2 regions of the Pseudomonas sp. SDO5532_S415 genome follow, and region 1 is predicted to be linked to the other one. Evidence: riboswitches for the same ligand, from Rfam matches in the RefSeq annotation. Region 1 holds a riboswitch; the other holds the start of a gene.

What was found. Region 1 has a riboswitch for cobalamin ahead of cobO (cob(I)yrinic acid a,c-diamide adenosyltransferase). Riboswitches for the same ligand answer to the same signal wherever they lie in the genome.
Region 2: linked by a shared signal. The riboswitch ahead of cobW (cobalamin biosynthesis protein CobW) and the one ahead of cobO (cob(I)yrinic acid a,c-diamide adenosyltransferase) in region 1 are both predicted to bind cobalamin.

What each region holds. Positions count from the first base shown of each region.
Region 1 is NZ_JBSVWS010000094.1:4,388-7,786, reverse strand. Features, by position in the region: gene ACW9HW_RS19255 (PQQ-dependent sugar dehydrogenase) at 1-628, opposite strand, end outside; gene ACW9HW_RS19250 (hypothetical protein) at 696-1,280, opposite strand; cobalamin riboswitch at 1,433-1,662, shown strand; gene cobO (cob(I)yrinic acid a,c-diamide adenosyltransferase) at 1,744-2,355, shown strand; gene ACW9HW_RS19240 (cobyrinate a,c-diamide synthase) at 2,352-3,399, shown strand, end outside.
Region 2 is NZ_JBSVWS010000056.1:1,635-5,033, reverse strand. Features, by position in the region: gene ACW9HW_RS14750 (CbtA family protein) at 1-496, opposite strand, end outside; gene ACW9HW_RS14745 (CbtB domain-containing protein) at 508-702, opposite strand; cobalamin riboswitch at 823-1,048, opposite strand; cobalamin riboswitch at 1,224-1,435, shown strand; gene cobW (cobalamin biosynthesis protein CobW) at 1,535-2,599, shown strand; partial or broken gene cobN (cobaltochelatase subunit CobN) at 2,603-3,399, shown strand, end outside.

The DNA.
Region 1 (3,399 bases):
CGATGACGTTTTTGGTCCAGTGGTGATTCAGGGCGCCGCCCGGCAAATCCACCACTTTGATCGGCTGCGACTTGATCACCGTCTCGCCGTTTTCATAGTGAAAGCGCAGCAGGCGATCGGTATCGGCAATGTATAGATCATTGCCGACCAGGGTCATGCCGAAAGGCGAGTTGAGATTTTCCAGGAAGACCGTGCGGGTCTCGGCAATGCCATCGTGATCCGAATCTCGCAGCAAGGTGATGCGGTTCGGGCTCGGCACGCCAGCCCCGGCACGGCCCATGACTTTTTTCATGACCCAGCCACGAATGCCTTGACCGCCATCGGGTTTTGGCGGGGCGTTGGTTTCGGCGACCAGCACGTCGCCATTGGGCAGCACGTAAAGCCAGCGCGGGTGATCAAGGCCTTCGGCGAACGCGGCCACTTGCGTGCCGGCGGCAGCGACGGGTTTCGCGCCGTCCGGCCAGCCGATGGCCGGCGCGATGTTCACAGTCGGGATCAGTGTTTTGTTCGGTTCTGGCAGCTTGGGCGACGGGCCGGTGCCGTCGGAGACTTGCAGCCTGGAGGTTTCACCGCAGGCGGCGAGCCCTCCGGCGAGGGCGATGACAAAAGCGAGTTGAGGCGTGCGCATTGCTGATCTTCCCTATGAATGCCTTGATCTAATCATAGAGAAGTCTGGACGCTGGATGGTTCAACCCTCAGCCGCGAGCCTCTTTCAGCAGCACGGCGATGCCGGGGTGATAGTGGCCCGCTTCGTTGTGCAACTTGCGATAGGCGTAGGGGAAATACCAGGCCACGGCGCAGGTGTGCTCCTTTTGCAGGTCGTCGACCATGTCTTGCAGTTCTTCCGGAGTGGCGCCGTGCTGGGCTTTTTGCGGGGCGACGAACAGGCAACCGAGCTTCAGGTCGCTCGCGTAGCTGATTTGCCTGGCGTTGCTGGTGATGTCGTGCAGGGCCTGGGTCAGGTTCAGGTTGTTGACCCGTGGCCAGCGTTGCGTGGCCTGCAGCCAGGTGCGGGCCTCGGGGGTGGCGATAAACAGGTCGGCGCGGCCATTGCGTTCGCCTTCTTCGATCTGTTTGCGGGTGGGCGATTGTTGCAGCGTGACCGTCTCCGCCATCCATGCCGCAGCTGAGAGCAGGCCGAGATTGGCCTTTTCGTCGAGCCAGTACGGTGTTTCATTATCTCCACGCACAGCGTTGTAGCGGTCAATACACTCGAACCAGCGCTCCAGCACCGGTCGCAGGAATTCCAGCTTCGGATTGCTGATGATCATGCCTTGCATGGGGCTCACCCTTTTTATTGTGTTGTGGGGTTGTGGCTCTTTGATATCACTGCTGAGAGTGTGGCACAAGATTGACGTCAAATTGTGGATGGGCGGCTGTTATTCACTCATACGCCCCGTCTTCAATTGACGCTCCACCCCCAACCCTCTAACCTTCGCGGCTTGTTTCAGGTGCTCTGTGGCTTGGGCCGACAGAGTGAAACAGGGAAGCCGGTGAGTGGTCACTTCAAAGCACGAAGGTCTGCAATTCCGGCGCTGCCCCCGCAACGGTAAATGAGTGAAAGCTGCGTCTTGAGCCACTGTGTCAAAAGACATGGGAAGGCGCGCAGTCAGGCCAACGCCGCTCATGAGCCCGGAGACCGGCCTGATCCATCCAAGCGGCATCACGGTGGGCGATGCCAGGCTTCTTGCCGTCTATTCTTGTGCCTGCCCGCCGTTATCCAGCCTCAACGGAGAGCTCCCCATGACTGATACCCCTGATCGTGACGAACGTCATCTGGCGCGCATGCTGCGCAAGAAAGCCGTGATCGACGAACGCATCGCCAATTCCCCGAACGAATGCGGCCTGTTGCTGGTGCTGACCGGCAACGGCAAAGGCAAGAGCAGCTCGGCGTTCGGCATGCTCGCCCGGTCGCTGGGCCACGGCATGCAGTGCGGCGTGGTGCAGTTCATCAAGGGGCGCAACAGCACGGGCGAGGAGTTGTTCTTCCGGCGCTTCCCCGAGCAGGTGCGCTTTCATGTGATGGGCGAGGGCTTTACCTGGGAAACCCAGGACCGTCAGCGTGATATCGCCGCCGCTGAAGCGGCCTGGGCGGTGTCGCAGCAATTGCTGCGCGATCCATCCATCGGCCTGGTGGTGCTGGATGAATTGAACATCGCGCTCAAGCACGGCTACCTCGATCTCGATCAGGTGCTCAGTGATTTGCAGGCACGTCCGCCGATGCAGCACGTGGTGGTCACCGGTCGCGGTGCCAAACCGGAGATGATCGAACTGGCCGACACCGTCACCGAGATGGGCATGATCAAGCACGCGTTCCAGGCCGGGATCAAAGCGCAAAAAGGCGTTGAGCTGTGAGTCAACCCCGTCGTTGCCCCGCGGTACTGATTGCCGCGCCGGCCTCCGGACAGGGCAAGACCACTGTCACCGCCGCGCTGGCCCGATTGCATCGCAATCAGGGGCGCAAGGTTCGCGTGTTCAAATGTGGCCCCGACTTTCTCGACCCGATGATTCTCGAGCGCGCCAGCGGTGCGCCGGTGTATCAACTGGACATGTGGATGGTCGGCGAGCAGGAAAGTCGCCGCTTGTTGTGGGAAGCCGCAGGCGACGCCGACCTGATCCTGATCGAAGGCGTGATGGGGCTGTTCGACGGCACACCGTCCAGCGCTGATCTGGCACGGCACTTCGGTGTGCCGGTGCTGGGCGTGATCGACGGCACCGCCATGGCCCAGACCTTTGGCGCACTGGCACTGGGGCTGGCGCGCTATCAGCCGGACTTGCCGTTCGCCGGGGTCCTGGCCAATCGTGTCGGCACCTTGCGTCATGCACAACTGCTCGAAGGCAGCCTGACCGAAGGCCTGCGTTGGTATGGTGCGTTGTCCCGGGAAACCGGGATCGAATTGCCGAGTCGACACCTCGGCCTCGTCCAGGCCAGCGAGTTGAACGACCTCGATGTGCGTCTCGATGCGGCAGCCGATGCCTTGGCCGGCAGTTGCGAGGTTGCGCTGCCGCCGGCGGTTGAATTCGCCGCGCCGGATGTGATTGCCGCCGAGCCACTGCTGGCCGGCGTGCGCATTGCCGTGGCCCGGGACGAAGCGTTTGCCTTCACCTACGGCGCCAGCCTTGATTTGCTGCGGGCGATGGGCGCCGAGCTGCGGTTTTTCTCGCCGATCCGTGATGCGGATTTGCCGGAGGCAGACAGCCTGTATCTACCGGGTGGCTATCCGGAATTGCACCATGTGGCCCTGGCACAAAACACGTCGATGCTCAGCGCTATCCGTGCGCACCACGCAGCGGGCAAACCGTTGCTGGCCGAATGTGGCGGCATGCTTTATCTGCTCGATTCGCTGACCGATGTCGAAGGCACTCGCGCAGAACTGGTCGGCTTGCTGAGCGGCGATG
Region 2 (3,399 bases), on a different contig from region 1:
GCCAGTGGCGGCTGAACGCGATCAGGGCGATGCCGACAGCCGTGGACGCGGCGGTGCCGATCCACCAGAGCTGTCGTTGTGCCAGATCGGCGGCCGCCGTGCCCGGCAATTCAGGCGGCAGTCCGAGGGTCGGTGCCAGCACGAAAGTGGCGTAACCCGCGAGCCCCCAGAGCAGGCCCTGGGACGTTTTGGTCGGCGCGCGCAAGGTGTAGAGACCGGCGAGCATCAGGGCGAAACCGACCGCCACCACCAGATTGCCACCTGTGGTCGACAGCACGCGCTGCCAGCCGTCTTCCGGCTCCCAGGCTTCGCCGTCGTGAGTGTGGGCGGCGACGCCGGCGGCGTGTTCGTGCACTTCAACGGCGGCGGGTTCGGGTTTTTCGTAGGTCTCGGCCTGCAAAATCAGCGGAGAAACCCAAAGGCTTTGCAGCAGTGTGAGCAGCAGGGCGGCCAGCAACCCGGTGAAACCTGCGGTTTGCGCAATACGCTTGATCATGTCGGCAGGTCTCAATGGCACGGGAATGCGGCGCTGTGACGGGTATCGTGAGCGGCGTTGTGGACCGCTTCGATGTGCGAGAAACCGGCGAAATACACAAGGCTGGCGCCGAGGATCGACGCGAATACGGCGGCGGTCAGGCGTTGGGTCAGGGTTGTGGTGCTGCTGGCGGTGCTGCTGTGGTCGGTGCTGCTGATGATCGACATGGCGTTTCCCTCTGTTCTGTCAGCGGGGAATCAAAAGCGCATGCAAGAACCCGCGCACCAGCGAGCGCAGGGATTCGAACAGCGCCCGCCCACCGCGGGTTTGTCATTCAGTGATGTTTTGGTCACTTTGTGTTGCGGGCCGGTCTCCGGGCTCACGAGGGGCGCAGGCTTTCGCCTTGACCTGCAAGCATCACCTTCCCATGCCTCATCGACACAGTGGATCTGACACTTCGCTCGCTTACCGTTGCGGGGGCAGCACCGGACTGACATGGCTCTAGAGTAAAGCACATGATTCACCGGTTTCCCGTTTCACCCTGTGAAGGGCACCCGTAACAAGAGGTGTAGGAGAGCATGGGCGAGGGTGGGGCGTCAATTGGCAGGGGTTCTCATCTTGAACCGAGGTGAATTCTTCGCGAGCGGGCTCGCTCCCACAGGTGGCCGCATTCCAATGTGGGAGCGAGCCTGCTCGCGAAGGGGCCAGTGAGGGTGTCACAAGACATTGACCCGCCCCCATACCATGCGTAGCCTTGCGCTTTCGAGGTTCTTCGGCGTTTGCCGAAGCTAAGAAGGGAACGCGGTCGATGCCGCGGCTGCCCCCGCAACTGTGAACGGTGATGTTCGCTGCCACGCCACTGCACGCTCATGTCCTGAGCCCGCGGGAAGGCGCAGCGAACGCCAGTCCAATGATTGGCACACCGTCAGCCAGGAGACCTGCCTCGATACAGATTCTCACTACAACCGGGCGGGGTGATCCGGTGGCGAACGCTTCCGGCTCGCATGCGCGTTGCCGGTTCTCGTCCCGTATGCCCGCCACCTTGCCAAAGGGCATCCGATGAAAACACTGGCCAAACTCCCCGTCACCATCGTTACCGGCTTCCTCGGCTCGGGCAAAACCACTTTGCTGCGGCACATGCTCGACAATGCCCAGGGCCGCCGCATCGCGGTGATCGTCAACGAGTTCGGCGAGCTGGGCATCGACGGCGAGATCCTCAAGCAATGCTCCATCGGTTGCACCGAAGAAGAAGCTGTTGGCCGGGTCTATGAACTGGCCAACGGTTGCCTGTGCTGCACCGTCCAGGAAGAGTTCTTCCCGGTCATGCGCGAACTGGTGGCCCGTCGCGGCGATCTCGATCACATCCTCATCGAAACTTCGGGCCTGGCCCTGCCAAAACCGCTGGTCCAGGCTTTCCAGTGGCCGGAAATCCGTAGCGCCTGCACCGTTGACGCGGTGATCACCGTGGTCGACAGCCCGGCGGTGGCCGCCGGTACTTTTGCCGCGTTCCCCGATCAGGTCGACGCCCAGCGCAAACTCGACCCGAACCTGGACCACGAATCGCCACTGCACGAACTGTTCGCCGACCAACTGGCCAGCGCCGACCTGGTGATCCTCAACAAGGCCGACCTGATCAACCCGGAAGATCTGGCCCGCGTGCGCCTGGAAGTCGCCGAGGAACTGCCACCGGCGGTGAAAGTCATCGAAGCCAGCAACGGTCGCCTGCCGCTGGACGTGCTGATCGGCCTCGGCGCCGGTTCCGAAGAGCACATCGACAGCCGTCACAGCCATCACGACCACCATCATGAAGGCGAAGAAGACGATCATGATCACGATGCTTTCGATTCCATTTCCATCGAGTTGCCACAGGCTGACGAAAGCCTGCTGCTGGATGCGCTGACCCAACTGGTGGTCCAGCACGGCATCCTGCGGGTCAAGGGCTTCGCCGCGATCCCGAACAAACCGATGCGCCTGCTGATCCAGGGCGTGGGCACCCGTTTCGACAAGCACTTCGACCGGCAGTGGGGCGCTGAAGAAACGCGTATCACCCGGCTGGTGCTGATCGGCCAGGAACTGGACGCTGCCTTGCTCGAAGCGCAACTGCGCGCCGCGCTCAGCGTGTAAGCCATGCACCTGCTCAGGACCCAGCCCGGCGGATTTGTGTCGGATGACAACATTGCCGACCTTGGACAAACCCCCGCCGAGCTGGTGATCCTGTGCAGCGGCGACTCCAGCCTGGCGCTGCTCGCCGAGGCAGCGCAGCAGTTGCCCGACGACTACCCGAGCGTGCGCCTGGCCAATCCGATGCAGGTACAGAATCACGCCTCGGTCGATCTGTACGTCGATGAAGTGCTGCGCCACGCCAAAGTCATTCTGATATCGCTGCATGGCGGCATAGCCTATTGGCGTTACGGTATCGAGCGTCTGGTGGAGTTGTCGCAACGTGGTGTGCAACTGATTCTGGTCCCGGGCGATGATCGCCCGGACCCGGAACTCAGCGACCTGAGCACCGTGATCCCTGAGGACCGCGACCGGCTCTGGCACTTCCTGCGTCAGGGTGGCATGGGCAATGCCCTGGACTTGTTTCGCTGCCTGGCCAGTCGCTGGCTGGGTCGTGATTACCCATGGTCCGAGCCGCAAACCCTGCCGCGCACGGCGATTTACCACCCGCAAAAAAGCCCCGCGACGCTGCAGGATTGGCAAGCTGACTGGCAGGCCGATCAGCCCGTGGCGGCGGTACTGTTTTATCGCTCGCACCTGCAAGCGGCGAACACCGCTTTCATCGATGTTTTCTGCCAGCGTTTGCAGGCGGCGGGGTTGAACCCGTTGCCGGTTGCGCTGGCCAGTTTGAAAGAACCCGGTTGCCTGACGGTGGTCGAGGACTGGCTGGATGAAGTCGAGGCGGGGGTGATTCTCAACACCAC